One region of the Streptomyces sp. HNM0645 genome, then DNA from elsewhere that is predicted to be linked to it. Evidence: predicted binding sites of a transcription regulator. Region 1 holds the regulator's gene; the other holds the start of a gene.
What was found. The regulator HspR, encoded in region 1, represses chaperone genes until heat shock. The targets are predictions, from matches to a motif close to TTGAGNNNNNNNNNCTCAA.
Positions count from the first base shown of each region.

Region 1 (14,876 bases):
GAACTTGGCTGATCTTGCCGTTCGTTTGCATTGGTCGTCGCTGATCATGGTCTGTGCGCTGAGCTGGTGCTGACTGCTCGGCGCCCGCTCATCCCGCCCCTGGACGTATCGCTGCGGTGATGGTCATGCCCGGGAACGATCGGCCTGGCACTGGCCGAGATCTCCTGTGGAAGGCTGCATCCGAAGGCTCCCTCGGGCGGTGAGTGAGCCGTACGCTCCCCGGTCGACCGGGGCAAGTAGGGCCTGAAACGATCGGTGACCTTCGACGCGGCCGGAGTCCCTCTGGGGATCGTCTTCACAGGCGCCAACCGCCACGGACTCACTGGCGCTTCACCGGCGAGACCACCCGCAAGGGCGTGCCCGCACCGATCCAGGCCGGCAAGGGGTGGGTGGGCGAGCGTTCCCACTCCTGGATGAACGGCTACGGCAAGCTGCGACGCCGAGGGAGCCGAAGTACCCCTTCTTCACGGTCGGTGCCGCTGGAGGCTGAATGGCCCAACGGTTGCGCTCCTGTGGTGGCAGCCCTCAGTTCCGCTACTGAGAATGAGGCAATCGCCCGGCATCCATCGGGCAGCCATCAATCCAGAAGCGAAAGAGTCTGATCATGCACAAGGCAAAGTCGTCACGAATAGCCATCGCGGCGGTTCTCGCTCTCGGGGGACTGGCGGCGGTGGGATCGCCGGTTCAGGCGGACGGGCACAAGAAGACCGTGGTCCTAACGCTGACCCTGACAAACGAGAACTCGTACGGCAACACCGCCGACAATACGCCCGGTAGTTTCTTCGGTGCGACAGGAACCGTGGAAAAGGACGGCGAGTCGTACGGAAGCTACGTCAACGCCTGCCAGGTTGAGTCTGCAACTCCCCGTAGACTGATGTGTATGGGGGGGTTCAGAACGCCCGACGGTCAGATCGGGTACAAGGCCATCACGGAAGTGAACTTCCAGACCTTCCCTGCTGAGGTGACCGGGGGCACGCAGCGGTTCAGGAACGCTTCGGGCGACATGCAGTTCGGCCCAACGTCCTCCAACCGCGTACGCCAGGTCACCATTTACCTGAGCGGAGTCAAAGGCTGAATGATCGTGCCCATCGTCCGCTTCGCCGACGGTTCGACATTCGGCACCCGTCCCTCGCCCAGGTCAACTGGAACCTTCACCCCGACCGGTCTCACGTCCAGTGCCCCGGCGAGTGCCTGGATCGTCCGGTTTGATCATGTGATGCCGTAGAGGGCGAGGATGCGGGGGCGTTCAGTGCGGGCTCGTCGTCCGGCGGCGTCGCTGACGTAGCCGCCGAGCTTGAGCGCGCTGCGGATCACGTCGCGAAAGGCGGCGAGCACGGTGGGCGCGTTGTGGGTCCTGACCTGGGGACGGTCCGCACGGCATCCGCGAAGGCGTTCGTGCTGCTGGACGGGATCCTGCTGCCGATCGACCGGACCGCCGCCGAGGCAGGCGCACCGAGCTCCGTCCGGCCTTCCGGGCCCAGCCGAAGGCGGTGTTCCGGTTCACCCCCAGCTCACGCGCCACCACGGTCACGTTCCCCACAGCATCCAGCCGCGCAAGGAAACGCTCCCTCAACCCCGAAAGATCATCGCGTTCAACGGCCACGGTCCTCGCAACTCCCACAGATCGCGGGTGTTGCGAGGACCGTGAGAACCCAAGCAGCGTCCGTACGCGGCAGGGGCCTTGGTCGTGGTCCGTCCCGTGACCGGGACGACGGTCAGATCGTGCCGAGCTTGATGATCGCGAGCAGCGCGATCAGCTGCAGCGCCGAGGCGCCGAGCGCCTTCGGCCACGGCAGGTCGTGCGACTTGCTCACCATGGAGGTGAACAGGGCAGCGGCCGCCAGCCAGGTCGCCCAGCCGACCACCTGCACCAGCGAGTTCTCCCCGCCGAGGAAGAGGGCGACGAGGAGTCTCGGGGCGTCCGTGAGGGACATGATCAGCATCGAGAGGCCCACCGTCGGCTGCCACGCCCCGTCGCCCCCGAGTTGGCGGGCCAGGGTGTGGGTGACCGCGCCGAGGACCAGACCGCCGAGTACGAAGCCCACACCCGTGATGATCACGGACGTCAGCGCGCTCGCGAACGGTGCGTTGATCGCCTCGTCGCGCGTCTGGTCGAATCCGAAGATCGCGAGCAGGCCGTAGAGGAACGTGACGCTCAGCGCCGGGCCCCAGACCGGGTAGTCCCGCATCTGGAGGAAGGTCGGGCCGGGGCGCAGCACGATCCCGCTCAGCAGTTCCTTCCAGTGCAGGCGCGGGCCGGACGGGACGGGCGCGGCGCCTGCGTGGTACGTCGAGCCGTCGCCGTACGGGTCCTCGCCGATGCTGAAGGCTCGGGTGTGGCCGGGGTTGTCGGCGTACGGGTCGGCGCCGTGGCCGCCCTGGTGACCCCCCTGCTGCTGGTAGGGGTCGCCGAAGTACTCGGGCTCGCCGTACGGCTGCCCGTGCCCGTGCCCGTGCCCGTTCCCGTTCCCGTGTGCGTAGCCCTGTCCGCCCTGTCCGCCGCCTCTGCGGGGCCACTGCTGCGGAGGGTACGAGGGCGCCGCCTGGCCTCCTCCGGGGCCGTACTGCTGTCCGTACGGCGACGGGGGCGCCTGCTGCGGTTGTTGTTGCGGGGTGCGGTTGTTGTCCCGGCCGCGTCCGATCCTGAATCCAGCCACGCATTCGAACGTACCCGGTCCCGCTGTGTCCGGTGTCCGGAGCCGGGTAACCGGGGGACCTTTGCGGCCGAGCTGTGACATCCCCTAGGGGGACCCCGGCGGCCGGTCGTCCGCAGGAGGAGGTCACGGACTCGGCTGCGCTCGTGGCCGCAGGTGACTTGGTCTCCGGGCGCCGGTGACCTCGGTCCCGGGCCACGTGTGACCTCCGGCTGCCGGGCTCTCCGGGCGATCGGCCCGGGGCTGCGCCGGCCGTGTCCCCGCTCGGCCGCCCGTCGCCGCGCCTCAGCCGAGGAACACCGAGGTGCTGAACGTGACCAGGGGCCGGTTCCGGTCGCCCGCGCCCGGGTGGACGGCGATGACGTCCGCGTTCTCGCCCCGGTGCGTACGGGTCACGATCTCCGCGTGCCCGTCCCCGTCGAAGTCCGCGCGGCGGAGCAGCTCGGTGACGGGAGCGGTCTCGCCGGTCGGGAGAGGGGGCGCGGGTGGTAGCGGCACGGCCTTGAACCTGTACGGGCCGCCGGGCCGGCCGGGGCCGTCGGGGCCGCCGCGCAGCAGCATGCACTCCGCCTCCGTGCCGGGGACCAGGGGGCCGGTGGCGTGGACGAGGTCGTCGTAGCCGTCGCCGTCCGTGTCCGGCCGCGGCGTGGGGGCGGCGAGCACGGGGCCCGCACCCGGGACCGCTGCTGCGGCGGCGCGCGGCGCGCCGGTGCGTCCGAAGGGGCCGCGCAGGAAGCTCACCCGGCCCTCGCTCGCGGTCACCGCGAGGTCCTGGGCACCGTCGCCGTCGAAGTCGCCGCAGACGGGGTGGTCGGGCCACTCGTTGCCGTACCGGGCCCGCTCGGGGATCCGCAGGACGACAGCCCTGCCGGTGAGTCCGGACGGGCCGCCGAAGAGCAGCTGCAGCGGGACGGGCGGGCGTCCGGTGCCGTCGTACGGGGGGTCCGTGACGACGACCAGGTCGCTGAAGCCGTCCCCGTCCAGGTCGCACGCGGCGGCGGCGTCGAAGGCGGCGGGCAGGGTGCCGGCGACGGGTGCCCCGTTGGCGCGCGGCGACAGGAGCTGACGGACGGCCGGGGAGACGGGGCCCTTCGCGGCGGAGGCGGTCGCGGTGCCGCCGCCGGTGCCGTACACGATGCCGATGCCCGCGTCGTCGTCGTGGCCAGCTCCGGGCGCCTTGACCAGGTCGTTGAGGACGAGGTCGCGGTGGCCGTCGCCGTTGAAGTCCTCCGGTACGGGGCTGCCGCCGCCGCGTGGGACCGGGAGGGCCGGGGGCGCCGCCTGGCCCGCGAGGGCCCGCGGCGGGGCAGAGCGGGGTGCGGCGGGGCGTTCGGGCCCTGAGCGGGAGGGCGGGGCGAGGCCGCAGCCGGCCAGCGGCGCCAGCAGCAGCGCGGCCGCGCCCGTCAGCGCGGCGTTGCGCAGTAGACGCACCACGACGGCACCACTCCCGTTCGTCCATCCGCTTTGCCGGGCCCGGGAAGCGGAACCCGGGTTGCATCATCATGCCCCTGTCAGGTGCATCGGCCAATGGCCGGATGGCCGGCGGTTCGCCGGGCCGGGGAGCGGCCGGTGCCGCGTCGCCGCGAACGCAGAAGCGGCCGGTCCTGCCCCCGAGGCAGATCCGGCCGCTTGCTGCTCGTCCTTGCGGACGACTACTTCACGGGTTCCGGTTCCGGGTCCGGCGAGTCCGCCGGTGCCGTGTCGTCCGCGTCGCCGTCGTCGCCCGGGCCGGCCGGGGTCTTCACCGAGTCGAGCAGCAGCTGGGCCACGTCGACGACCTGGAGGGACTCCTTTGCCTTGCCCTCGCCCTTCTTGCCGTTGACCGAGTCGGACAGCATCACCAGGCAGAACGGGCAGGCGGTGGAGACGATGTCCGGGTTGAGGGACAGGGCCTCGTCGACGCGCTCGGTGTTGATGCGCTTGCCGATCCGCTCCTCCATCCACATGCGGGCGCCGCCGGCGCCGCAGCAGAAGCCGCGCTCCTTGTGGCGGTGCATCTCCTGCTGGCGCAGGCCGGGCACCTTGTCCATGATCTCGCGCGGGGGTGTGTAGACCTTGTTGTGGCGGCCCAGGTAGCAGGGGTCGTGGTAGGTGATCAGGCCCTCGACCGGGGTCACCGGGATCAGCTTGCCCTCGTCGATGAGGTGCTGGAGCAGCTGGGTGTGGTGGATGACCTCGAACTCACCGCCGAGCTGCGGGTACTCGTTGGCGATGGTGTTGAAGCAGTGCGGGCAGGTGGCGACGATCTTCTTGGCGGCCTTCGGCTTCTTCGTGGACTCGTCCACCTCCCCGTCCTCGCCGAGGGACTCCCCGAAAGCCATGTTCAGCATGGCCACGTTCTCCTGGCCGAGCTGCTGGAACAGGGGTTCGTTGCCGAGGCGGCGGGCGGAGTCACCGGTGCACTTCTCGTCCCCGCCCATGATCGCGAACTTGACGCCCGCCATGTGCAGCAGCTCGGCGAAGGCCTTGGTGGTCTTCTTGGCCCGGTCCTCCAGGGCGCCGGCGCAGCCGACCCAGTACAGGTAGTCGACCTCGGTGAGGTCCTCGACGTCCTTGCCGACGATCGGGACGTCGAAGTCGACCTCCTTGGTCCACTCGACACGCTGCTTCTTGGCCAGGCCCCAGGGGTTGCCCTTCTTCTCCAGGTTCTTGAGCATCGTGCCCGCCTCGGACGGGAACGAGGACTCGATCATCACCTGGTAGCGGCGCATGTCGACGATGTGGTCGATGTGCTCGATGTCGACCGGGCACTGCTCCACGCACGCGCCGCAGGTGGTGCACGACCACAGCACGTCCGGGTCGATGACGCCGTTCTCCTCGGCGGTGCCGATCAGCGGGCGCTCGGCCTCGGCCAGCGCGGCGGCCGGGACGTCCTTCAGCTGCTCATCGGACGCCTTCTCCTCGCCCTCCATGGTCTTGCCGCCGCCGGCCAGCAGGTACGGGGCCTTGGCGTGCGCGTGGTCGCGCAGCGACATGATCAGCAGCTTCGGGGAGAGCGGCTTGCCGGTGTTCCAGGCGGGGCACTGCGACTGGCAGCGACCGCACTCGGTGCAGGTGGAGAAGTCGAGGATGCCCTTCCAGGAGAACTGCTCGACCTGGGAGACGCCGAAGACGTCGTCCTCGCCCGGGTCCTCGAAGTCGATCTCCTTGCCGCCCGAGGTCATCGGCTGCAGGGCGCCCAGCGCGGTCTCGCCGGTGGCGTTGCGCTTGAACCAGATGTTGGGGAAGCCCAGGAAGCGGTGCCAGGCCACACCCATGTTGGTGTTCAGCGACACCGTGATCATCCAGATCAGTGACACGCCGATCTTGATCATGGCGGTGAGGTAGACCAGCGTCTGCAGGGTGGGGACGCTCAGTCCGTCGAAGGCCAGGACCAGCGGGTACGAGACGAAGTACGCGGCCTCGTAGTGGTCCACGTGGTGGATCGCGCCCTCCAGTCCGCGGAGGGCGAGGATCGCGAGACCGATGGTCAGGATGACGTACTCGACGAAGTACGCCTGCCATGCCTTGGAGCCGGCGAAGCGCGACTTGCGGCCCGCGCGGGACGGCAGGTTCAGCAGCCGGATCGCGATGAGCACGAGGATGCCGACGACGGTCATCAGGCCGATGAACTCGATGTACATCTCGAAGGGCAGGAATCCGCCCAGGACCGGCAGGGTCCAGTCGGCCTGGAACAGCTGGCCGTACGCCTGCGCGAGCGTCGGCGGCAGCGTCAGGAAGCCGATCGCGACGAACCAGTGGGCGAAGCCCACGATCCCCCAGCGGTTCATCCGGGTGTGGCCGAGGAACTCCTTGACCAGGGTGACCGTACGGGCCTTGGGATCGTTGGTACGGCTGCCCGCAGGCACGGGCTGACCGAGCTTCACGAACCGGTAGATCTGCGCGACGGCTCGGGCGATGAGCGCAACGCCGACCACGGTCAGGACCAGCGACACGATGATCGCGGCGAGTTGCATTTGGGGGCTCCTCGGGCCTGCGAGGGTGGGGAATCGGCACTTACTAAGCGGTAACTTATCCAGTCCGTGCCGAGCGTACCCACTTATTCCGTCGCACTGTAGCCAGGTGGGCGGTGATCTGCGTCGCTCAGGGCACCCTGAGTGCGAGGCGGGAGCAGGGTCGGAAGCGTGCGCGCCAGGACGGCCAGATCCAGCCCGATCCAATGGTGCTCCACGTAGTGCTGGTCGAGCAGCTCCGGTTCGTCCCAGGGCAGCGTCGAGCGCCTGTGCAACTGGGCGGGGCCGGTGAGGCCGGGGCGGACGGTCTGCCGCCAGGGGGCGGCGGCGCGGGGATCCTCCGGAGCCAGGGCCGCCGGGCCGACCAGGGACATCTCACCGGTGACCACATGGGGCAGCCTGGAGAGCAGATCCAGCCGCCAGCGCCGGGTGCGCAGTGAGCGGACGGTGAAGGGGTATCCGTGGAGCCCCGTCTTCAGCTCCCGCGCGACGATCCCGCCGGGTGGGCGGCGCAGGGCGAGGGAGCAGGCCGCGGTGGCCAGCAGCGGTGCGGCGAGGATCAGCAGCAGTGTGCCGAGGGTCAGGTCGAGGAGGCGCTTGGGGTCCGGGGGCCGCGCGGCCGGCGCCCATGGGGCCGGTCCCGCCGATCGCACCGACTGCACGGGGCGCAAGGCACTCACCTGACCGTTCTGTCTTTTCTCAGTCGATACCTGGTGGTTTCTGTCCAGTAAGACGCGTCTATGAACCTTTCGCGCGCTTTGCAGAACGATGGCACGGTGGCCATGGGGGTGTGTGCAGGCCGCGCCGGGCGGGCAGGCGAAGAGGGGTGGCACTATAGTTGAGTCGACTCGACTCAGGTCTGTTGACGCCGCGGGGCTGGTGGTGCATCCTTGAGCCAGTCCCACTCAAGTCCACTGGAGGAATCGAAATGGCACGTGCGGTCGGCATCGACCTGGGCACGACTAACTCCGTCGTCAGCGTTCTGGAGGGCGGTGAGCCCACCGTCATCACCAACGCCGAGGGCGCCAGGACCACGCCGTCCGTCGTCGCCTTCGCCAAGAACGGTGAGGTGCTCGTCGGCGAGGTCGCGAAGCGTCAGGCAGTGACCAACGTGGACCGGACGATCCGCTCGGTGAAGCGCCACATGGGCACCGACTGGGCGATCGAGCTGGACGGGAAGAACTTCAACCCGCAGCAGATCTCCGCGTTCATCCTGCAGAAGCTGAAGCGGGACGCCGAGTCGTACCTGGGCGAGAAGGTCACGGACGCCGTCATCACCGTCCCCGCGTACTTCAACGACTCCGAGCGCCAGGCCACCAAGGAGGCCGGTGAGATCGCGGGTCTGAACGTCCTGCGCATCGTCAACGAGCCGACCGCCGCCGCGCTGGCGTACGGCCTCGACAAGGACGACCAGACGATCCTCGTCTTCGACCTCGGTGGCGGTACCTTCGACGTCTCGCTGCTGGAGATCGGCGACGGCGTCGTCGAGGTGAAGGCCACCAACGGCGACAACCACCTCGGTGGTGACGACTGGGACCAGCGCGTCGTCGACTACCTGGTGAAGCAGTTCGCCAGCGGTCACGGCGTCGACCTGTCCAAGGACAAGATGGCTCTCCAGCGTCTCCGCGAGGCCGCGGAGAAGGCGAAGATCGAGCTGTCGTCCTCCACCGAGACGACGATCAACCTCCCCTACATCACGGCGTCCGCCGAGGGCCCGCTGCACCTGGACGAGAAGCTCACGCGCGCCCAGTTCCAGCAGCTGACGGCGGACCTGCTGGAGCGCTGCAAGACCCCGTTCCACAACGTGATCAAGGACGCGGGCATCCAGCTCTCCGAGATCGACCACGTGGTCCTCGTCGGCGGCTCGACCCGTATGCCCGCCGTCGCCGAGCTCGTCAAGGAGCTGACCGGCGGCAAGGAGGCCAACAAGGGTGTGAACCCGGACGAGGTCGTGGCGATCGGTGCCACCCTCCAGGCCGGTGTCCTCAAGGGTGAGGTCAAGGACGTCCTGCTCCTCGACGTGACCCCGCTGTCCCTCGGCATCGAGACCAAGGGCGGCATCATGACCAAGCTCATCGAGCGCAACACGACGATTCCGACGAAGCGCTCGGAGATCTTCACGACGGCCGAGGACAACCAGCCGTCCGTGCAGATCCAGGTCTACCAGGGCGAGCGCGAGATCGCGGCGTACAACAAGAAGCTCGGCATGTTCGAGCTGACCGGCCTCCCGCCCGCCCCGCGCGGCGTCCCGCAGATCGAGGTCTCCTTCGACATCGACGCCAACGGCATCATGCACGTGACCGCCAAGGACCTGGGCACGGGCAAGGAGCAGAAGATGACCGTCACCGGCGGCTCCTCGCTGCCGAAGGACGAGGTCGACCGGATGCGCCAGGAGGCCGAGCAGTACGCGGAGGAGGACCACCGCCGCCGCGAGGCCGCCGAGACCCGGAACCAGGCCGAGCAGCTCGTCTACCAGACCGAGAAGTTCCTCAAGGACAACGAGGACAAGGTCCCCGGTGAGATCAAGACCGAGGTCGAGACGGCGGTGACCGAGCTCAAGGAGAAGCTGAAGGGCGAGGACACAGCGGAGATCCGCACCGCCACCGAGAAGGTCGCGGCGGTCTCCCAGAAGCTCGGCCAGGCCATGTACGCCGACGCCCAGGGCCAGCAGGCCGCGGGCGGGGCGGACGCCGGGGCCTCCCAGGCGAAGGCCGACGACGACGTCGTCGACGCCGAGATCGTCGACGACGAGAAGGACCAGAAGGGTGGCGCTGCCTGATGACGGAGGAGACCCCGGGTTTCGAGGAGAAGCCCGACGTCCCCTCCGGCGCCACTCCCGATGACGCGGCGCAGGCCGCCGCCCCCTCGGCGGACGAGGGGGCGGCCCAGGCCGGGGACGCAGCACAGACGGCCCGCACGGCTGCCGACGCGGGGCTGACGGCCCAGCTGGACCAGGTCCGGACAGCGCTCAACGAGCGCACGCTGGACCTGCAGCGGCTGCAGGCCGAGTACCAGAACTACCGCCGTCGGGTGGAGCGGGACCGGATCACGGTCAAGGAGATCGCGGTCGCGCAGCTCCTGACCGAGCTCCTGCCCGTGCTCGACGACATCGGCCGTGCCCGTGAGCACGGGGAACTGCTCGGTGGCTTCAAGTCGGTGGCGGAATCGCTGGAGACCGTCGCCGCCAAGATGGGGCTGCAGCAGTTCGGCAAGGAGGGCGAGCCCTTCGACCCGACGGTCCACGAGGCCCTGATGCACAGCTACGCGCCGGACGTCACCGAGACGACCTGTGTGGCGATCCTGCAGCCGGGCTACCGGATCGGCGAGCGGACCATCCGGCCGGCGCGGGTCGCGGTGGCCGAGCCGCAGCCGGGTGCCCAGCCGAAGGAGCAGGCGGCCGAGCAGGCGACGGACGAGGAGAGCGGTGGCCCGGACGAGGGCTGACGCAGACGGCAGGCACCGGAAGGAGGGACGTCGGTGAGCACGAAGGACTTCGTCGAGAAGGACTACTACAAGGTTCTCGGCGTCCCCAAGGACGCCACCGACGCGGAGATCAAGAAGGCGTACCGGAAGCTCGCCCGCGAGAACCACCCGGACGCCAACAAGGGCGACGCGAAGGCCGAGGAGCGCTTCAAAGAGATCTCCGAGGCCAACGACGTGCTCGGCGATCCCAAGCGGCGCAAGGAGTACGACGAGGCGCGGGCGCTCTTCGGCAACGGTGGCTTCCGGGCCGGTCCCGGAGCCGGAGGAACGTTCAACTTCGACCTGGGCGACCTCTTCGGGGGCGCCCAGGCCGGGGGTGCGGGCACCGGCGCCGGCGCCGGCGGCTTCGGCGGCGGACTCGGGGACGTCTTCGGTGGCCTGTTCAACCGCGGGGCCGGCACGGGCCCCCGTACCCAGCCGCGCCGCGGCCAGGACATCGAGTCCGAGGTGACGCTCAGCTTCACCGAGGCGGTGGACGGGGCCACGGTCCCGCTGCGGATGTCCAGCCAGCAGCCCTGCAAGGCCTGTTCGGGCACCGGCGACAAGAACGGCACGCCCCGGGTGTGCCCGACCTGCGTCGGCACCGGTCAGGTCTCGCGCGGCGGCAGCGGGTCCTTCTCGCTGACCGACCCCTGCGTGGACTGCAAGGGCCGCGGGCTGATCGCCGAGAACCCCTGCGAGGTCTGCCACGGCAGCGGCCGCGCCAAGTCGTCCCGGACTATGCAGGTCCGCATCCCCGCCGGGGTGAGCGACGGCCAGCGGATCCGGCTGCGCGGCAAGGGGGCACCGGGCGAGCGCGGCGGACCGGCCGGCGATCTGTACGTGGTGGTCCACGTCGGGGAGCACCCGGTCTTCGGGCGCAGGGGCGACAACCTCACCGTCACGGTGCCGGTCTCCTTCACGGAGGCCGCGCTGGGCGGCGAGGTGAAGGTCCCGACCCTCGGCGGGCCTCCGGTCACCCTGAAACTGCCCGCGGGTACGCCGAACGGCCGTACGATGCGGGCCCGCGGCAAGGGCGCCGTCCGCAAGGACGGCACCCGGGGCGATCTGCTGGTCACCGTGGAGGTCTCGGTGCCCACGGAACTCGGCGACGAGGCGCGTGAGGCACTGGAGGCGTACCGCAAGGCGACTGAGGGTCACGACCCGCGGGCAGAACTGTTCCAGGCTGCGAAGGGAGCATGATGCGATGGACGGCCGACGTCGACAGCCCGGGTTCGGTGGCAGGGCCTATGAACTGACCGACGAGACGCCGGTGTACGTCATCTCGGTGGCGGCTCAGCTGTCCGGACTGCACCCGCAGACCCTTCGGCAGTACGACCGCCTCGGTCTGGTCTCCCCGGACCGCACGGCGGGGCGCGGCAGGCGCTATTCGGCCCGGGACATCGAACTGCTCCGCCAGGTCCAGTCCCTGTCCCAGGACGAGGGCATCAACCTGGCCGGAATCAAGCGCATCATCGAGCTGGAGAACCAGGTGACGGCCCTGCAGGCCAAGGTCGCGGAGCTGTCCGCGGCGGTCGAGGGCGCGGCGCTGGCCATGCAGCAGCGCGAGGCCCAGGTGCACGCGTCGTACCGGCGCGACCTGGTGCCCTACCAGGACGTGCAGCAGACGAGCGCGTTGGTGGTGTGGCGGCCGAAGCGGGACGGCTGAGCGTTCCCGCCGGTCGGTGGCGCAGGGAAGGCGGAGGAGGGACCGGGAGGTGTGGACCTCGCGGTCCCTCCTCACGCGCTCCGGGCCGCGGACCCGGCGGTGCGTACGCCCTCGTGGTCCGCTGCGGGCCGGTCGAGGGTCGACTCGCCCACCGGGGCGACCGGACTTCTGTGAGCAGGGCGCCAGGCGGTGGCGGGTCTCCCCGGTGAAGGCGTCCCCGGCGAAGGTGTCGACGCGGGAGGAGCCGCGCGGCAGCCGGCCCCCGCCGGGCGCGATCCATGCCGTCTCGCCGTGGTCGTTCCCCCGGGCACCCCACCGGCGTCCCCGGACCGCGACGCGATGTGCACCGGCGACAGGCCGAGCTCTACGGCGAGCCCCAGGGGGCCCGGTCACGGGTGCCCGTCGGGGGGTGCGGCTGCGGTTCCGTGCGGGGAGCGGGCGGTGCGCACCAGCGGAAGGCCGGATCCGGCCACTTCGACGACGCCCGCGGTGTGGTCGTGACGGACGGCGGGTCGGAGTCGGTCCGGTCCGTGGTCAATGATCCTGTTCCAGGATCCCGGACTGGGCGATGAGGTAGCCGAGTTGGGCCCGCGAGCCGCTGCCGAGGGCGGAGGCGAGCTTGGCGATGTGGGCCCGGCACGTGCGGACGTTCATCCCGAGACGGCGGGCGATGGCCTCGTCCACGTGGCCTTCGACGAGGAGTTTCGCGATGGAGCGCTGGACGCCGCTGACGCCGTCCGGTTCGGGGGCGTACGCGACGACCTGGTCGTCCCAGGCGATGCCGTGGAGCCAGAACTGCTCGAAGACACCGACGAGATACTGCACCAGACCCTCGTGGCGCAGCTCCAGGGCGACCCTGCGGTCGCTGCGTGCCGGGATGAAGGCCACCTTGCGGTCGACGATGATGAGCCGGTCGATGATCTCCTCGAGGGTGCGGAACTCCGCGCCGTAGGGGGCGACCCGCTCCACGTAGGCCATGGTGGCCGGGTGGTGACGTGCCGTGTGCTGGTACAGCGTGCGCATCGAGACGCCCCGGTCGACGAGCATCCCCACGCGTCGCAGCCCCTCCTGGAGGGTCGCCGGCCGGCGGCCGCTGCCCGGCTGCACCGTCAGCAGTTCCTCCCGGCACTCGGCGATGACCCGGTCCAGCGTCGCGTTGATGAGGTGGAGTCCCTCGAGGACGGTGATCGCATGTGTCGTGGACGGATCGTGTGCGTTCAGCGTCATGAATGGCTCGAACGACTCCGCCAGTGAGATGGTGAGCCGTCTCCGCTCCTGGATCTCCCGCTCTATGGGGTGCATCAGCTGGTGCAGGGCGACGGACGGCGGAACCGGACGAAGCCACTCGGTGTCGTCGGGGTCGGGGCGCAACATGCCCAGATCCATGAGGCACGGCGCGTCGGTCACCTCCGACCGGGCTATGCGGCCACTGCGCAGAGCGGACGCATACAGGTTCTTACCGGCCTCGCACAGCTCGTCGTGACTGTGCTTATCTCCCCCATCGCCCTGTTTCGTCTCCATATGCACCCCCCTCAGGGTCCTGAATTACAGGAACATGATGCCTGGCCGCGCTGGTGAAGGCGTTCGGAGTGAGCCATCGTTCTAGACGCGGGGGGAGGTAGTGATTAATAGAGGTGGAGATCGGCCATGACCAGGATGGTTCGTGCACTGTGCGCTATAGCCGTTGCGGCTGCTCTCGGCGGTCTCGCGGCGAGCGGTGAGCCGACGTGGGAGTCGGCGCCCACGACGGTGACCGCGACCCCGGGCGAACCCACTTGGGAGAGCGCGCCGGCGGACGCAGACGCATGAGCATGCCCCCGGACGATCGCGTCTTCCGGCGGGAGATGGCGACCGCGTACCGATCCGGGTGGCACTTCATCGACCTCGTCACGGCAATCCCCCACCGTGGCGACTCGCTGATGGTCACTCTCTTCGGGGAGCCGATCGTCGTCGCCCGCGAGGACGACGAGGACGTCCGCGCCTACCGGTGCCTTCGCCGGCCCCGCGGGGCCCCACGCCCCGTCCGCTGTGCCATCCGGTACGGCATGATCTTCGTCAATCTCGACCAGCGCGACCACCAGCTGGTCGAGCGCGAGACCACCACCGCCACCCCCCGCAGTGCCTGAGCGATTCCCCCGTCGTTCAAGATCGCTCAGGCGCTTCCCCCACACAGCGGCGCCATCGTGGACCTGAAACACGATGGCGCCGCTGTGCTGTGCGCGTGTGGCGGGGGGCGCGTCCGCTACGCCCGGCCCATCGCGCGGGTCAGCGCGATCTCGATGACCACGCGGTCCGGGTTCGGCGACGGCGTGCGGCCGTAGCGCTCCGCGTAGCGGGCGACCGCGTCGGCGACGGCCTCCGGGTCCGTGCGTACCGTGGCGCGACCCTCGAGCGTCGCCCAGCGGCCCTTGTCCACCTGGCAGACCGCGACCGCCGCCCCCTCGGGCCCGGCGGCCAGCACGTTGGCGACCTTGCGGCTGTTCTTGTTGGTGATCACCCGGGCGACGCCCTTCCCCCCGCCCTCCGGGTCGTACGTCACACCCACCGCCACGACGTGCGGAGTGCCGTCGGGGCGGGGAGTGGTGAGCGTGCACATGTGGTATTCGCGCCAGAAGCCGAGAAAGGACTCGTGGGGGCGGCTGGGGTCGATGGCCATGCCCGGAACATACCCGGGGGAGTACGCGTCGACGAATCCGGGAAGAGGAAGGTGTGAATAGTTGAGCGGATCCGGCTCAACTTTGTGTACCGTATAAGAGTCAGGGCGATACGCAGCCTAGGCGAGGAGGAGAAGCCGCACGTGGACGCTGAGCTGACCAACAGGAGCCGGGACGCGCTGAGCGCCGCGACCACCCGGGCCGTGTCCGAGGGACACGCCGACCTGACCCCCGCGCATCTGCTGCTGGCGCTGCTCGCGGGCCAGGACAACGAGAACATCACCGACCTGCTGGCGGCCGCCGACGCCGACCAGGCCGCGGTACGGTCGGGAGCGGAGCGCGTCCTCGCGGACCTGCCCAGCGTGACGGGATCGACCGTCGCGCCCCCGCAGCCCAACCGTGAGCTGCTCGCCGTCATCGCCGACGCCGACCGGAGGGCCAAGGAGCTCGGGGACGACTACCTCTCCACCGAGCACCTCCTCAT
Region 1 is NZ_JASHLT010000006.1:188,312-203,187, reverse strand. It holds partial or broken gene QMZ92_RS05865 (IS5/IS1182 family transposase) at 139-440, shown strand; gene QMZ92_RS05860 (hypothetical protein) at 605-1,075, shown strand; partial or broken gene QMZ92_RS05855 (ISAs1 family transposase) at 1,210-1,371, opposite strand; gene QMZ92_RS05850 (Yip1 family protein) at 1,716-2,657, opposite strand; gene QMZ92_RS05845 (FG-GAP-like repeat-containing protein) at 2,940-4,085, opposite strand; gene QMZ92_RS05840 ((Fe-S)-binding protein) at 4,307-6,610, opposite strand; gene QMZ92_RS05835 (sugar transferase) at 6,694-7,287, opposite strand; gene dnaK (molecular chaperone DnaK) at 7,536-9,386, shown strand; gene grpE (nucleotide exchange factor GrpE) at 9,386-10,051, shown strand; gene dnaJ (molecular chaperone DnaJ) at 10,085-11,272, shown strand; gene QMZ92_RS05815 (heat shock protein transcriptional repressor HspR) at 11,277-11,738, shown strand; gene QMZ92_RS05810 (helix-turn-helix transcriptional regulator) at 12,273-13,259, opposite strand; gene QMZ92_RS05805 (Rieske (2Fe-2S) protein) at 13,544-13,864, shown strand; gene QMZ92_RS05800 (pyridoxamine 5'-phosphate oxidase family protein) at 13,981-14,394, opposite strand; gene clpB (ATP-dependent chaperone ClpB) at 14,536-14,876, shown strand, end outside.

Region 2 (14,876 bases), on a different contig from region 1:
GGCGCTGGGCGTGGTCGATCTCCAGCTCACCGAGGCGCAGGATGCCGCTGCGGGGCGTCACGGCGGCCAGCGCGGCGCGCTCCACCCGGCGGAGCAGGACGTGCACCCGGGCGGCCAGTTCGCGCATGGAGAACGGCTTGGTCATGTAGTCGTCGGCACCCACGCCGAGCCCGACCAGCATGTCGGTCTCGTCGTCGCGGGCGGTGAGCATCAGCACCGGGACGGGCCGCTGTGCCTGCACCCGGCGGCACACCTCGAGGCCGTCGAAGCCGGGCAGCATCACGTCGAGGATCATCAGGTCCGGCTGCCAGGCCTCCGCGGCGTCGACCGCCGCGGGGCCGTCGTTCGCGGTCTGGACGAGGAAGCCCTCGGCGCGCAGACGGGCCGAGATGGCGTCGACGATGGTGGTGTCGTCCTCGACCACCAGCACCCGGCGCTGGGTACTTCCGGTCGGCTGTGCCGCCGCGCCGTTGCTGCTGGTGTGTGTCTGCTCCATCGCCCCGCCCCTGTCGCGCACTGCGAGCTGCGTGTAGATCGGTGTGTCAGGTAGGCAGCGTAAAGGCACCGACCAGGTCCCGGCTACGCAGGGCGAACTGCCAGGTGGACCACGTCAGGTACGCCTCGGGCAACCCGGATCTCTTCGGTTCTTACCCCGCTGAATCCGGCATTCCGCAATGAGTCCTCGAAATTCCGGGAAGGCTGCGCCGACCAGACGGCGAGGACGCCTCCGGGGTTCAAGCACCGTGCACAGGCGGCCAGTCCGACCGGCGAGTAGAGGCTGCCGTTGTCCTCGGTGACGGTCCAGTCCGGGCCGTTGTCGATGTCGAGGCAGAGCGCGTCATACGTGTCCGAAGCGTTATGGAGGTACCCCACGAGGTCCGTGTGCAGGACGGTGGTGCGCGGATCGGCCAGTGCCGCGGCGGAGATGCGCTCCAGCGGGCCCGACGTGTGCCAGTCGATGATCGCCTGTTCCCGCTCGGCGACGGCGATCCGGGACCAGCCGGGTTCGGCGGCCGCGCGGGCCAGGGAGAAGCCGACCCCCAGTCCGCCGATCAGCACGGACGGGTCCGGCCGGCCGCCGAGGGCCTCGTACGCGGCGTCCATGAGGAGCCGCTCGGAGCGGCCGTCCGATGTGTCCATCAGGAAGCAGCCGTTGGCGATGATCTCGTGGATCTCCCCGTCGGGGCCGCCGCGTTCGCGCAGGACGACTTCGCCGTACGGCCCTGAGCGCCGGTCGAGGGTCCGTGGGGCGGCGGCTTGGCTGAGAGGCTCCATGGCCCCCCAGGCTAAGGGCTGCCCCGCAATCCCCGGGGAACCAGCGCGCGGCGTCGGACGCGGTGCATCGCAAGGCGGGGAGGTCTGTGGGTCATGGCCGGGCGGCTGCCGGAGACCTCGCTGCACCGGCTCGACTACGGCATCAGCTTCGGTCTGCTGGCGGACGTCGGCGCACTGACCGCTCTGTTCCGGCCAATTCCGGGGGCCTCCCCGCTCGCGGGCGTGTCGTTGCTCCTGGCGCTGGACCTGCTCGCCTACGAGGACCCGCTGGGCAACTGAGGCCATCCCCTGGCCCTGCTCTCCGGTCTGGCGAGCCGCCCGCTGGTGCGCCGGCGGGCACGTGCTCGTGACACCGCCGCAGGGAGCGCCGCCCCCGGGGGAGGTGAGGACCGCTGAGCCCGGTGTACGGGGCCGCGGCTCCGTGCACCCGTGGGGAGGGCGGGGCGGAGGGGGAGCGGAGGACCCGCGGCTGCCCGTGCCCCTCAGGCCGTCGGCGCCGGGCCGGCCGGCCCGGCGCCGAGGACGGCCGTGGCGGCGCGTAGTACACGCTGACCAGCGGGGCGATCACTCGCCACCCCTGCGACTCGTGGAGCGCCCGCCCGTCGGGTGTGCCTCCGAGCACACCGGAGGTGGCGCCCCGCTCGGCGGCCGCGTGCTGCAGTGTGCGCATCACCAGCGAGCCCAGCCCTGCGCCGGTGCTCGGCGGCCGTCTCGACCTGGTCGACGACGGCCGTGGTGCCGGCCGTGGCGCTCTGCCCACGGGCGGCGAAGGCGCCGTCCGGGGCCGCGATCAGGACACGTGTGACGCGGTCCCTCGTCCAGGCGGGCAGCCGGTGCCCTTCCGGCGCGGCGGGCGGTGGCGTGGTCCGCCGCTGAAGGGACGTCGTCATCAGGAAGCCGGGCTCGTCGGGCGCCCAGTCCGGCCCCAGCCACTCCAGGACCCGTCCCTCCTCCTCGAACACTTTGAGCCACCTGCCGGGCGTCCCGGCCGAAGCGGCGACCTTGCGGCCGCGGCCTCGCTGTTGTCGGTGAGCACATGGCGTGTCGTGTGCCGGGGAAGCCCCACGTCCACCGTGAGCCCCCAGGGCTCGGCGACCGGTTCGGCCGCCCCGTGGGAGACGACCCAGCCGTCCACCCGGGCCCGGATGGCCTGCGTAATAGGTGTGGATGCCATGCACCTATTACATCCAGTCGGGCGCCGTGGGTGGCAGGTGGTATCGCTCACGGCGAACGCCCCCGGGGGAACATCGGCGACTCGCTTTGCATTGAGTCCGTGTAACTCAACTTGACTGCCGAAGGGGAGATCATGGCTTCGACGTCCACACCGCTCACCCTGCCCGTGCTGCCACTCGACGACGAGGTCGTGCTGCCGGGGATGGTGGTACCGCTCGACCTGTCGGACAACGACGTACGAGCCGCGGTGGAAGCCGCCCAGGCGGCAGCCCGAGCGGAGCCCGGGAAGCCGCGGGTGCTGCTCGTCCCCCGGATCGACGGCACCTACGCCGCGACCGGTGTGCTCGGCACCGTCGAGCAGGTGGGACGGCTTTCCGACGGAGACCCGGGCGCCCTGATCAGGGGCCACAGCCGGGTACGCGTCGGGGCCGGCACGACCGGCCCCGGTGCCGCCCTCTGGATCCACGGCACCCTCATCGACGAGACCCTGCCCGACCCGCTGCCGGGCTCGGTCACCGAGCTCGTGAAGGAGTACAAGGCCCTCGCCACCAGCTGGCTGCGCAAGCGCGGAGCCTGGCAGGTCGTGGACCGTGTCCAGCAGATCGACGACGTTCCCGCGCTCGCCGACAACGCCGGCTACTCGCCCTTCCTGAGCATCGCGCAGAAGGTCGAGCTGCTGGAGACCAGCGACCCGGTCGTCCGGCTCAGGCTCGCCACCGAGCAGCTCCGTGAGCACCTCGCCGAGCAGGACGTGGCCGAGTCCATCGCCAAGGACGTCCAGGAGGGCGTCGACAAGCAGCAGCGCGAGTTCCTGCTGCGCCGCCAGCTGGACGCCGTGCGCAAGGAGTTGCGCGAGCTGGGCGGCGAGTCCGACGGCGACGAGCCCGACGACTACCGTGCGCGCGTCGAGGCCGCGGAACTCCCGGAGAACGTCCGCGAGGCCGCCTTCAAGGAGGTCGAGAAGCTCGAGCGGTCCAGCGACCAGAACCCCGAGGGCTCCTGGATCCGCACCTGGCTCGACACCGTCCTCGAACTGCCGTGGAACGAACGCACGGAGGACGCGTACGACATCCTGGGCGCCAAGGCGGTCCTGGACGCCGAGCACGCCGGCCTGGAAGACGTGAAGGAACGGATCATCGAGTACCTGGCGGTCCGCAAGCGGCGCTCCGACCGCGGGCTCGGCGTGGTCGGCGGCCGGCGCGGCGGCGCGGTCCTCGCGCTCGTCGGCCCGCCCGGCGTCGGGAAGACCTCGCTCGGCGAGTCCGTCGCCCGTGCGATGGGGCGTGAGTTCGTCCGTGTCGCGCTCGGCGGCGTCCGGGACGAGGCCGAGATCCGCGGCCACCGGCGCACCTACGTCGGCGCGCTGCCCGGCCGGATCGTCCGTGCCGTCAAGGAGGCCGGGTCCATGAACCCGGTGGTCCTCCTCGACGAGATCGACAAGGTGGGCTCCGATTTCCGCGGGGACCCGGCGGCGGCGCTGCTCGAGGTCCTGGACCCGGCGCAGAACCACACGTTCCGCGACCACTACCTGGAGGTCGAGCTCGACCTGTCGGACGTGGTCTTCCTGGCCACGGCCAACGTCCTGGAGGCCATCCCGGAGGCGCTGCTCGACAGGATGGAGCTGGTCAGGCTCGACGGCTACACCGAGGACGAGAAGGTCGTCATCGCCCGCGACCACCTGCTTCCGCGCCAGCTGGAGCGGGCCGGTCTGGAACCGGGCGAGGTGACGCTCGACGAGTCCGCGCTGCGCAGGCTGGCGGGCGAGTACACCCGCGAGGCGGGCGTGCGGAACCTCGAGCGCGCGGTCGCCAGGCTGCTGCGGAAGGTCGCGGCCCAGCACGAACTGGGCGAGCGCGCACTTCCGTTCACGGTCACCGACGGCGAACTCCGCGCGCTGATCGGCCGCCCGCACCACGTGCCCGAGTCCGCCCAGGACCCGGCCGAGCGCCGCACCGCGGTGCCGGGCGTGGCCACGGGGCTCGCGGTCACCGGCGCCGGGGGCGACGTCCTGTACGTCGAGGCGTCGCTGGCCGACCCGGAGACCGGCGCCTCCGGACTGACCCTGACCGGTCAGCTCGGCGACGTCATGAAGGAGTCCGCACAGATCGCGCTGAGCTTCCTCCGCTCGCACGGCGCGGAACTGGAGCTGCCCGTCGGAGATCTGAAGGACCGCGGCGTGCACATCCACTTCCCGGCGGGTGCGGTCCCGAAGGACGGGCCGAGCGCGGGCATCACGATGACGGCCGCGCTGGCGTCGCTGCTCTCCGGGCGGCTGGTCCGCACGGACGTGGCGATGACCGGTGAGGTGTCGCTGACCGGACGGGTGCTGCCCATCGGCGGCGTGAAGCAGAAGCTGCTCGCCGCGCACCGTGCCGGGATCACCACCGTCGTGATCCCCAAGCGCAACGAGGCCGATCTGGACGACGTCCCCGCCGAGGTCCTGGAGAAGCTGGAGGTCCACCCCGTGACGGACGTCCGCCAGGTCCTGGAGATCGCCCTGTCCCCGGCCGAGGTGCCGGTGCCGGCCGCGGCGTGAGCCGCGGGGCACGGCCCTTCACAGGGTCGCCGTACACGGGCCAGCTCCCGCGGGCCCGTGTACGGCGACCGCCGTTTCCGGGCCCCGCGCCGGGACCGGAGGTCTGGCCCTTGAGCGGGAGGGGCGTGCGCGTCGGGGCGGTGCGGCCCGTTCAGTGGGCGGGCTGTCCGCCCCGGGGTCGGTTCGGCTCGCTGCGTGGGCAGCGGTGTCCGCCCCGGCCGCCGCTCATTCCGTCTCAACGGGCGGGGCCCGCTCACTCCGTTCAACGGCCGGGACCTGCCGGCACCCGCACGCGGGCCGCCTTGTCGTAGAGGGCCCGGGCCCGTGCGCCGAACAGCACCGCCGTCGACTCCGTGTCCGTGTCTCCCCCGCTCAGCACGCCGATCACCCGCCCGGGCCGGGCCGGATCGACGTGGTCCGCCAGCCAGGGGCTGCCGCTCGTACCGTCCCAGAAGCCCGCGCACTCGATCCGGAGCATCTCCGGGGGCTGGTCGGCGTCGTGGCGGGCGTCGGTGGTGCAGGCGATGGGACGGTGGGCCGGGTTGTGGTCGGCGTTCGGGTAGCCGACGACGGTGACCCGCCGGTCCGGCCCGGACATCCACTCGGGCCTGGCCGCGCCCACCACGTCCTGCACCTGCCGCCCCCGCGCGTCCGGCTCCAGCGCCAGAAAGGCGTAGTCGTACGCCTCGTCGCCGTCCTTGAGCCAGCGGTCGTCCACCTGGACCGCGGCGACCCTCCACGTGCCGTGCGGGGACGCGCCCTCACCGCTGCCCCGGAAGCCGGGTGCGAACGAGAAGTCGCTGGCGTACGTCCCGTACTCGAACACGCAGTGCGCGGCGGTGGCGACGACATTGCCGTGCGGGCTGTCGACGACACTCGCCGTGCACCAGTGGTCCTCGTCGTCGAGCAGCACGCCCACCCAGTCCAGTCCCGCGGAGGGGACGGCCGACGTCTGCGGTGAGGGCCCCGCGGCCGGCGGGCGTGGTCCGGCGGTCGCGCGCGGTGTCGCCGAGTGCGACGGTGCGGCGCACGCGGCCGCGGCGGTGAGCACCACCGCCGCCGACCACAGCAGCGGCCTGTTCCTGAGCATGGCACCGTCCTTGAGCAACTTCCCGCGGTCTCCGTCGTTGTCGCATCCGGCCCCGCCGTCCAGCCGGCTCCGGTGTTCCCCCACCGAGCCGTGCCCGACCGGCACCACGTCAGGATGCCCGGAGCGCCACAGGGACGGCAGTCATGCCGCCGGGGCCGGAAGAAGGGAACGGGGCAGAGGGCGGCCGGCACGCGTTGCCGCGTCGAACGCCGCCTCGTCCCCGGCGCTCCGGTCCGACGGCACGGCGGTCGGCGGCAGCACCGGTTCCGAGCGGCTTCCGGCACACCGTCACGAGCCGTCGAGCCAGCCCCGCAGGGTCGCCCGGGCCCCGGCCTGGAAGCGGGTCTCGGCGCCGAGCGACTCCAGCAGCCTGCTGATCCGCCGCCGTGCGGTGTGCACATGGACGCCCAGCCGGCGTGCGATCGCCTCGTCCTTGAGCCCGGCCGCCAGCAGGGCCAGCAGTTCCCTCTGCTCGGCGGGCAGCGCCCCGCCCGCCGGTGGAGGCTCCGGGGGCAGCGCCCCGTCCGCCGGGGCCGCCCGGTCCCACACCGTCTCGAAGAGCGGCACGAGCGCGTGGCGCAGCAGCGCGTCCCCGACCACCAGCGCGGACGCCCGGGGGTCCGCCGCGTCCCCCGGGAGCAGCAGGGCGGTCCGCCGGTCGACGGCGATCAGCCGGGTCGGTACGGCCGGGGCGACCCGGGCCCGAAGCCCCCGCTCCACCAGCGCGTCGAGCGTCCGGACGCGCTCCGGCGCGGCGAGACCGTCCCGGTCCAGGACGGCCCGTACGCTCACCCCCCGGTCCAGCAGTCCCCCGATGCCGGACCCCGGCATGCGGAAGGTCCCGTATCCCGGTCGGCCCCTGACGTACGGCGGGCGGTCCAGGACGACCACTTCGCGTTCCGCGGACGCGAGCAGGTCGTCGGCACGCTCCCCGATCTCGCGCTGCCCCGTGATCACTTCGATGCCGCTCCCCGGAACGGCCGGTGCTCCCGCCGTCAGCCGCCCCGCCAGTTGATCGGCGGTCATCCGTAATCGCTCCAGTTCGGCCGATTTCATGTGCAGTTCGGCCTGGCGGCGGTGGATGAGGGTGCGGATCGCGGCGGCCGGTGCGGCCGGACGGGGCAGCGTCCCGCCCCCGCGCGGCGGCAGCGCGAGCCCGTGCTCCACGAGCCGGTGGAGCGCCGCGTCCACCTCGTCCCTCGGCAGCCGGAGGTGCAGGGCCAGGTCCTCGGCACCCTCCGCCCGTTCCTCCAGCAGGGCTTCGTACGCGCGCTCCTCGGTCGCCCCCAAACCGAGGTAGTGCAACTCCGCCTCGATCATGCGGGGATTCTCACTCCGCCTTCACAGAGCACACAAGTGGGCATGTCCACTTCTCAACGCACCCGCCGCATTGATCGGTTGGCGCCTCACGGGTTGCATGGCCATGACCACCTGAACCGGCTTACCAGCACGTGGGAGGGGTACGTACTGTGCGCAAGCCCAGGCACAACCAGGCAAGACCGGCACTCGGCGTCACCAGGGGGACAGGGGCCGCGGCGCTCCTGGCCGCTGCCGGTCTCCTGATCACCGCGGTCCCGGCCCAGGCGGCGACCCCGCCGCCGGCACCGCCCGTCGAGGTCGTCCCCGGGGAGGACACCGCGACACCCGCTCTCGTCGAGGGGCTGCGCGAGCCCGTGGACGCCAAGGCCGCTCCGGCGGACGCGGCCCGCGGGCACCTCGCGGCCAAGGAGAGCCGCTACCGCATCGCCGAACCGGGACGGGACCTCGCGCCCGTCCGCACGCTGAAGCGCGGCGCGGACGAGACCGTACGGCTCCAGCAGAAGCACCGGGGGGTACCGGTCCTCGGCGGGCAGTACGTGGTGCGGATGGAGACCTCCGGCGGCAAGCGCGTCGTCACCGGCACCTCCGGCAAGTACTTCACGGGGCTGACCACCGGCACCGAGGCCACGGTCGCCGAGGACGTGGCGGTGCGCCGCGCCGTGAGCGCCACCGCGGCCCGGCTCGGCAACTCCCGGCTCACCGAGGCCGACGCCATCCGCAAGGAGGGCGAGAAGTCGCAGAAGGCCCAGGCGCTCACCGGCACCGCGGGCGGCCTCGTCGTCATCCCGCGGGGCGACGGAGTCCTGACCCGCCATGTGACGGTCCGCGGCACGAACCCGGTGACCGGCGAGCCGGTGCTGGAGGAGGTGTACGTCGACGCGCGGTCCGGGTTCCCGGTGCTGCAGTACAGCGGCATCAAGTCCGTCACCGGGCCGATGGCCGCGTCCGCCCGGGCCGCCCGGGCGGACGCCGCGGCCGACGAGCCCGCGGCCCCCGCCGCCAAGGGCAGCGGCCTGCGCCTGGACGGCGCCAGGGTCGACCTGGAGCTCAGCCTCGACGCGGCGACCGGCCGGTACGGCATGATCGACCACGCCCGCATGGCCGACACCAGCAAGAACACCCTCAGCACCTGGGACGCCTCCAGCCAGGACGTCGGCGACGTCTCGGGCCAGTGGCCCAGCGGCATCAAGGTGTTCGAGTCCGCGACCGCCGAGTTCGGCAAGGCGGCCACCGAAGCGGGCGCCGTCGACGCGCACTGGGCGGCCGGACAGGTCTACGACTACTACAAGAAGCAGCACGGCCGGGACGGGCTCGACGGCCGGGGTTCCACCGTGAACTCGCTGGTCGGCGTGACCCTCTTCGGAGGCTCGTACGTCAACGCCTTCTGGGACGGCCAGAAGATGGTGTACGGCTCGGGTGACGAGGAGTTCAAGCCGCTCTCCGCCGATCTGGACGTCGTGGGCCACGAGATGACCCACGGAGTGGTGGAGAACACGGCCAACCTCGTCTACGCCGGCCAGTCCGGCGCGCTGAACGAGGCCGTCGCCGACTACTTCGGCAACGCGATCGACGTCACCGCCTCCGGGCGGTCCATGGACGACCCGGACGCGGGCCTCATCGGCGAGGACCTGTGCCGCACCAAGAGCGCGCGGGACTGCGCCCTGCGAGACCTCGACGACGGTGCCACCACCTCGAAGAACTTCCTCGGGGTGACGTTCGGCACCGACAACGGCGGCGTCCACCTCAACTCCACCGTATTCTCGGGGGCGCTGTGGGACATGCGCCAGGATCTCGGAGGAGAACTCGCCGACCGGATCGTGTACAAGGCGCTGTCCGAGTACATGACACCGCTCGACGGCTTCACCGAGGGCCGCAACGCGGTGCTGGCCGCGGCGAAGGACCTCGGCGTCACCGCGAAGCAGCGGAACGTGGTGAAACGGTCCTTCAGCGCCCACGGCATCGTGCCCGGCTGGGAGGACGCGCTCGGTGTCGACACCGACCAGCTCCTCGGCAAGCTGAACATCAGCGGCACGGGAGTCCAGGCCGGCGGCGGCTGGTGGACCGCGTCGCAGTCCAACGACGACGGCTCCGAGCCCTACTCGGTCTACGCGGGCCGGGCGGACGGCTCCGGCCATCCGAAGCTGATCAGCCCGAACGACGGGCGCTTCCACGTGTACCCGGCTACGGACGGCAAGAACGTCGTCTGGGTGGCGTACGGCACCACGAGCCTGGACATCCTCTCCCGTCCGCTCGCCGGCGGCCCCATCAAGAAGCTGTACACCTCGACCAGCGACATCTCAGGGCTGCGGGTCGAGAACGGCGTCGTGGTCTTCGAGAGCTTCGGCCTCTTCGGCGACCGGCACGTCGCCTACCTCCGGCCCGGCGACACCCGGCCCACCTACGCCGACGGCGGCAGCCTCTTCCTGGCCACGGCGCTCCCGTCGATCTCGCAGGGCAGGATCGCCTACGCCAAGCTCTACCCGGGTGAGACCGGCTACCTGCTCGGCGTCGAGGTCCTGGACCTGAAGACCGGCACCAAGACGCTGACGGGGCAGCTCGGCGAGCCCCAGAGCCTCGGCCAGACCGGCATCAACGGCAAGCACGTCTTCTGGCTGACCGACGAGAACCTCAACGACACCGGCCAGACGGGTGTGCGCCGCGCGGATCTCGACGGGGGCAACGTCTACGACATCGCCCCCGAGGCGAAGCCGCGGGCACTGCACGGCGTCGACCTGACCGTGTCCGAGGACGCCGTCACCGTCAGCAGCCAGACGCCCGACACCCAGTGGCGCAACGAGACGCTGTCGAAGCTGTGGCAGCTGACCACGGACGGCAGCCGGCTGGAGCGCGTCTCCTGCAACCGCGGTGAGCAGATCTCGCCCGCCGCGGTGTCCGGCAGGCAGGTCGTGTGGCTGGACGGCACGACCGGCTTCACGGACCTGGTCACCCGCACCCGCCCCGCGGGCCGCTGCGGCTGATCGATCCCGTTGACCGGAGCCCCCGGTGCGGCGCTGCCGCACCGGGGGCTCCGCGCGCGGACCGCCGCTTCCCGGCCGGACGGGACTTTCAGGACACGCTCCGGGGGCGGCAGGTCCGGGGTCGGGCCGTCGGTGAGCGCCCCGACGCGGTCCGGTTCTCCGGTGCCGTGAGAACCGCGGGTGAGGGGCGGAGGGCGGCGTGGTGCGAACATGTCGGAAATGAAGCCCCGGGCCGGGGGGACGGGGAGCCCGCGCCTGCCGTTGGTCCAGGCCTGCGAAATACTGGACGAGCTGCGGCGACGGCGGCCGCCGAAGGAAACTCTCATCGCCGGGAAAGCGCGCGAAGGGTGCTGACGTGCACGGAAGCGGTACGGGGAACGGACCCGAGCCGAAGGGAGGGAACGGCGTGGACCAGGAGGTCTCTGAATTCCTCGCCCTGGAAAGGGAGTTGGCCGTCTTCCTGCGCCGGGCCCGGGCGAGCTCCGGCGAGATGGCCCGTGAGGTCCATCCCGAACTGGAGCCCGCCGCGTACGGACTGCTCGTACGGCTGGAGGAGTCCGGAGCCCAGCGCGCCACCGATCTCGCCGGCTACTTCGGGGTCGGCAAGGCCACGATGAGCCGGCAGCTACGCGCGCTGGAGGAGCTTGGACTGGTCACCCGCGAGCCCGATCCGGCCGATGGGCGTGCCTCCCTCGTCGCCCTGACCGACGAGGGACTCAGCAGGTTCCGGGCCGTGCGGACGGCCCGGCGCGACCGGTACGTACGGAAGCTGGCCGGCTGGGACCGCGGAGAGGTGGCCGAACTGGCCCGTCTGCTGCACCAGCTCAACGCCCGCTCCGAGGACGGTTGAGGGCTGTCCCGCGGTCCCCGGCCGGTCGCCGGCCCGCCCGGGCGCTTTCAGGCCCGCGGGCCTTCGGTGGCCGGGTCATGAAGCTCCGCGTACACCACCGTCGCGTCGTCGTGGGTCTTCCAGCGCGTCGGCCCGCCCCGCAGCGCGTCCGCGGCCTCCAGCGCCCGAACGCGGCCGACCAGCCCGTTCGGCCCCTCCTTGCGCAGCAGCGCCATGAGGTCGGCCCAGCTCCCCTCCTCGAAGAGGTCGGTCCAGCGGGACGCCCCGTCGGTGAGCGCCGCCACCGCCCGCACCTCCGCGCGCGGGGTCGTGCCGGTGACCGCGTGCACCGCCACCTCCGGGTCCGCGGCCGCCGTGAAGAAGCCGCCGTCCCGGTTGCGCAGGGCGTCCGTCGCGCTGAGTGAGCGGAGAACCTCCCGCGGGATGCGGTCCAGCCGGTCGTCCAGCACGGCGTGCACGAGGCCGTCCGGCGATTCCGTCAGCAGCGTCGAGTCCGAGAGGACCAGGTGCTCGACCGCTTCCGCGCCCCAGCGCACGACGACGACGGTTGCTTGAGGTGTGCGGACGTGAGAAAGGTCACACGTGTCGCGATGTGTGTCGGCGGTGCGCCGAATGGACAGGGCCAGGACCTCGGTCAGGGGCATATCCCTCCGCGAACCGGACAGTTCGAGCAGCGCTCCGCCCAGGCGCGAGGTGAACCAGGGGACGCCGTGCACACAACCGTCGTCGCCGCGGGGCGGCGTCACCCCGTCCAGGACGACCAGCGATCCGCCCTGGCCCGAAGCGGGGAGGGCGAGTGACGCCCAGTCCTCGTTCGGGCGTTCGGCGGTGCCGGGCACGGTGACGAGTTCGAAGCGCATGAGCCCAGTCTGCATGAGCCGACACGATTCCTTCACGAAGCCTGCCAGTGCCTCCAATTGGTCTCCACCACCGGTTCGACCTGGGCCTTCTCAGCGGAATCGACTTCCCGTCGAGCTGCGGGCGGGCATCCTGCCAAAGCCTGGGCCCAAGGTCCAACCGACCCTCCGTTGGGATGGAAAGTGCGATCGCGAATGAGTTGTTTGCCAACTCCGGAGTGATGTTCACTCGTTCGTGTGGCGGAGCGGCCGATGCGCGTCCCCCTCTTGAAGCCGCTGGAATGGTCGTGGACCGTGCCAGGGGTGGGGGACTCTCATGATGACCGGCCGTCACCTCTGCTTCATGGGCGGACGAGTCAGGAATGCGAGCACCGGTGCAGAAGAAGCGGCCTCGGGGCAAGGGCAGCATGGGCAGTACGGCCTCTTCGGGGCCCGTGGCACCTCAGGTGCCCCCGGCGCCCGCGATCCCCTCGGCGACGTCGGACGGCCCTGCGAACCCCGTCCCTCCGGCGTTCACGGAGCCGTCGGTCGAGGCCCGTGCGGCCTCCACCTCCGGGCTCCTCCCCGGCGGACGGCCCGTGCGTGTGCGCCGCCGGCTGGTCGCGGGCGTCGCGGCGGTGACCCTCACGGTCGCGGCGGCCGGTGCTCCGGCGATCCTCCTCGCCTCCGGCGACCTGACCGAGTCCCAGCGGCTCGTCACCCTCGCCGAGCTCAACCGGCAGGCCGTGACCCTGGCCCACTCCCTCGCCGACGAGCGCGACGAGGTCACCGCGTACGTCGCGGCCGGCCGCGAGGACCAGCAGGGCGACAAGAAGGACCGCCGCGAGGTCTCCGCCAACCTCAGCGCCCGCGTCGACCGGCAGATAGACGAGATCCGCGGCAACGTCCCGGCCGCCCACGCGGACCTGCGCCGCGACCTCGGCGCCGTGAACTCCGTCCGGCGCACCGCGCTCACCGGCAAGGGCACCGCACTCGAGGCGCACAAGGCGTACACCGCCGTCGTCGAGGGGCTGCACGCACTCGCCGACGAGCTCGCCGAGAAGACCCCTGCCCGCGCCGCCGACGCCACCCGCGCACCCGCCGCCCTCGGCCACGCCGTCGAGCAGGCGTCCGCCACCCGGGGTCTGCTGCTCGCCGCACTGTCCGTGCCCGGCCCCGCGAGCGACGGCCCCTCCTTCGACCCGATCACGGGACTGCCCGTGGAGAACGAGGACTACGCCGAGTCCGAGGCCGCACGGACCGTCCTGAGCTCCGCCGCACAGCAGGCCCGCGTCCGCGAGCTCGCCGCACTCGCCGACTTCGACCAGGCCGCGAGCGCCGCGGCCCGCGGACAGCTGACCGGCACCGTCACCGGGCCCGACGTCAAGACGGCCGAGTCCTATCTCGCCCGGCTCACCGACCAGCCCGAACTCTCCGAGAAGGACCGCGAGTCCAACCGCGAGAAGGTCGACTCCTCGCTGTCCGCCAGGATCGAGCAGATGCGCGGCGTCGAGTCGGCGCTCGCCTCCGCCCAGGTCGAGCGTCTCGAGCAACTCCGCGACGACGACGTCACCGCCCTGGAACTGCGCATCGCCCTGCTCGGCGGCTGCCTCCTCGTCGTGGTCGGCATCTCCGCCGCCGTCGCCCGCACCCTCACGCGCCCGCTCGCCGTGCTCCGTATCGGCGCCGCCCGCCTCGCCGGCGCGCCCGAGGGCGAGGAACCGATCCGCTTCACCGGCCGCAACGACGAGTTCGCCCAGGTCGTGCGATCCCTCAACACCCTGCACGGCAAACTGGTGGACCTCGCGGCCCGAGGCCGGCACCTGGACGCCGAACACGGGGAACTGGCGGCCGCCCGGGAGGAGTTCGCCGCCCAGCGTGCGGAACTCCGTGAGCGCACCGCCGAGGTCACCGAGCAGCTGGACAAGCTGCGCCGCACCGTGGGCCACACCTTCGTCAACCTCTCCCTGCGCACCCTCGGTCTCGTCGAGCGCCAGCTGGGCGTCATCGAGAGCCTGGAGGAGCGCGAGCAGGACCCGGACCGGCTCGCCACCCTCTTCAAGCTCGACCACATGGCCACGGTGATGCGCCGGCACAGTGAGAACCTGCTGGTCCTCGCCGGTGCCGAGCACGGCCACAGCCACCCCGGCCCGGTCCCGCTGGTCGACGTCATGCGGGCCGCGGTCAGCGAGATCGAACGGTACGAGCGCGTCACCATCCAGTCGCTGCCTTCGCACGCCCATGTCGCGGGGTTCGCCGCGGACGACCTGAGCCACCTCGTGGCGGAACTGCTGGAGAACGCCGCCTCCTTCTCGCCCCCGGACGCCCAGGTCCAGCTCTCCGGATGGCTCCTGGAGAGCGGCGAGATCATGCTCTCCGTCCAGGACGAGGGCATAGGAATGTCCCCCGACCGGCTCAAGGAGCTCAACGCGCGGCTGGCGTCCACCGAGCGGGCCGACGACCTCGACCCCGGTGAGGGCGGCGAGGGGCTGGGGCTGAGGGTGGCCGGTCTGCTCGCCCGCCGCCACGGTGCGCGCGTCCAGCTGCGCGAGCAGAAGGGCGGCGGCATCGCCGCCGTCGTGGTCCTCCCGCAGGGGCTGCTGCCCGAGGGCGCGGCGACCGCCACGAGGCAGACGGCTCCGGTGCCGGGAGCCGGTCCGGTGGTCAACCTTCCCGGCTCGGTCGCGGAGGCCAACTCCAACGCGCTGCCCGGCCGTCGCCCCGCCGTCGGCGATCCGCTGATCGCCGCCGCGGAGAAGGCCGTCCAGGACGCCGGTGCCGGCGATCCGGAGGCCGCGTCCGTCGTACCGCGGACCAC
Region 2 is NZ_JASHLT010000052.1:39,425-54,300, reverse strand. It holds gene QMZ92_RS29540 (response regulator transcription factor) at 1-496, opposite strand, end outside; gene QMZ92_RS29535 (spermidine synthase family protein) at 580-1,275, opposite strand; gene QMZ92_RS29530 (hypothetical protein) at 1,369-1,554, shown strand; gene lon (endopeptidase La) at 2,582-4,984, shown strand; gene QMZ92_RS29515 (trypsin-like serine peptidase) at 5,247-6,074, opposite strand; gene QMZ92_RS29510 (helix-turn-helix domain-containing protein) at 6,363-7,394, opposite strand; gene QMZ92_RS29505 (M4 family metallopeptidase) at 7,544-10,372, shown strand; gene QMZ92_RS29500 (MarR family winged helix-turn-helix transcriptional regulator) at 10,728-11,222, shown strand; gene QMZ92_RS29495 (protein phosphatase 2C domain-containing protein) at 11,270-12,082, opposite strand; gene QMZ92_RS29490 (sensor histidine kinase) at 12,454-14,876, shown strand, end outside.
Region 2: a site for HspR is predicted at 2,541-2,559, ahead of lon (endopeptidase La). Genes of this name have one in related genera too.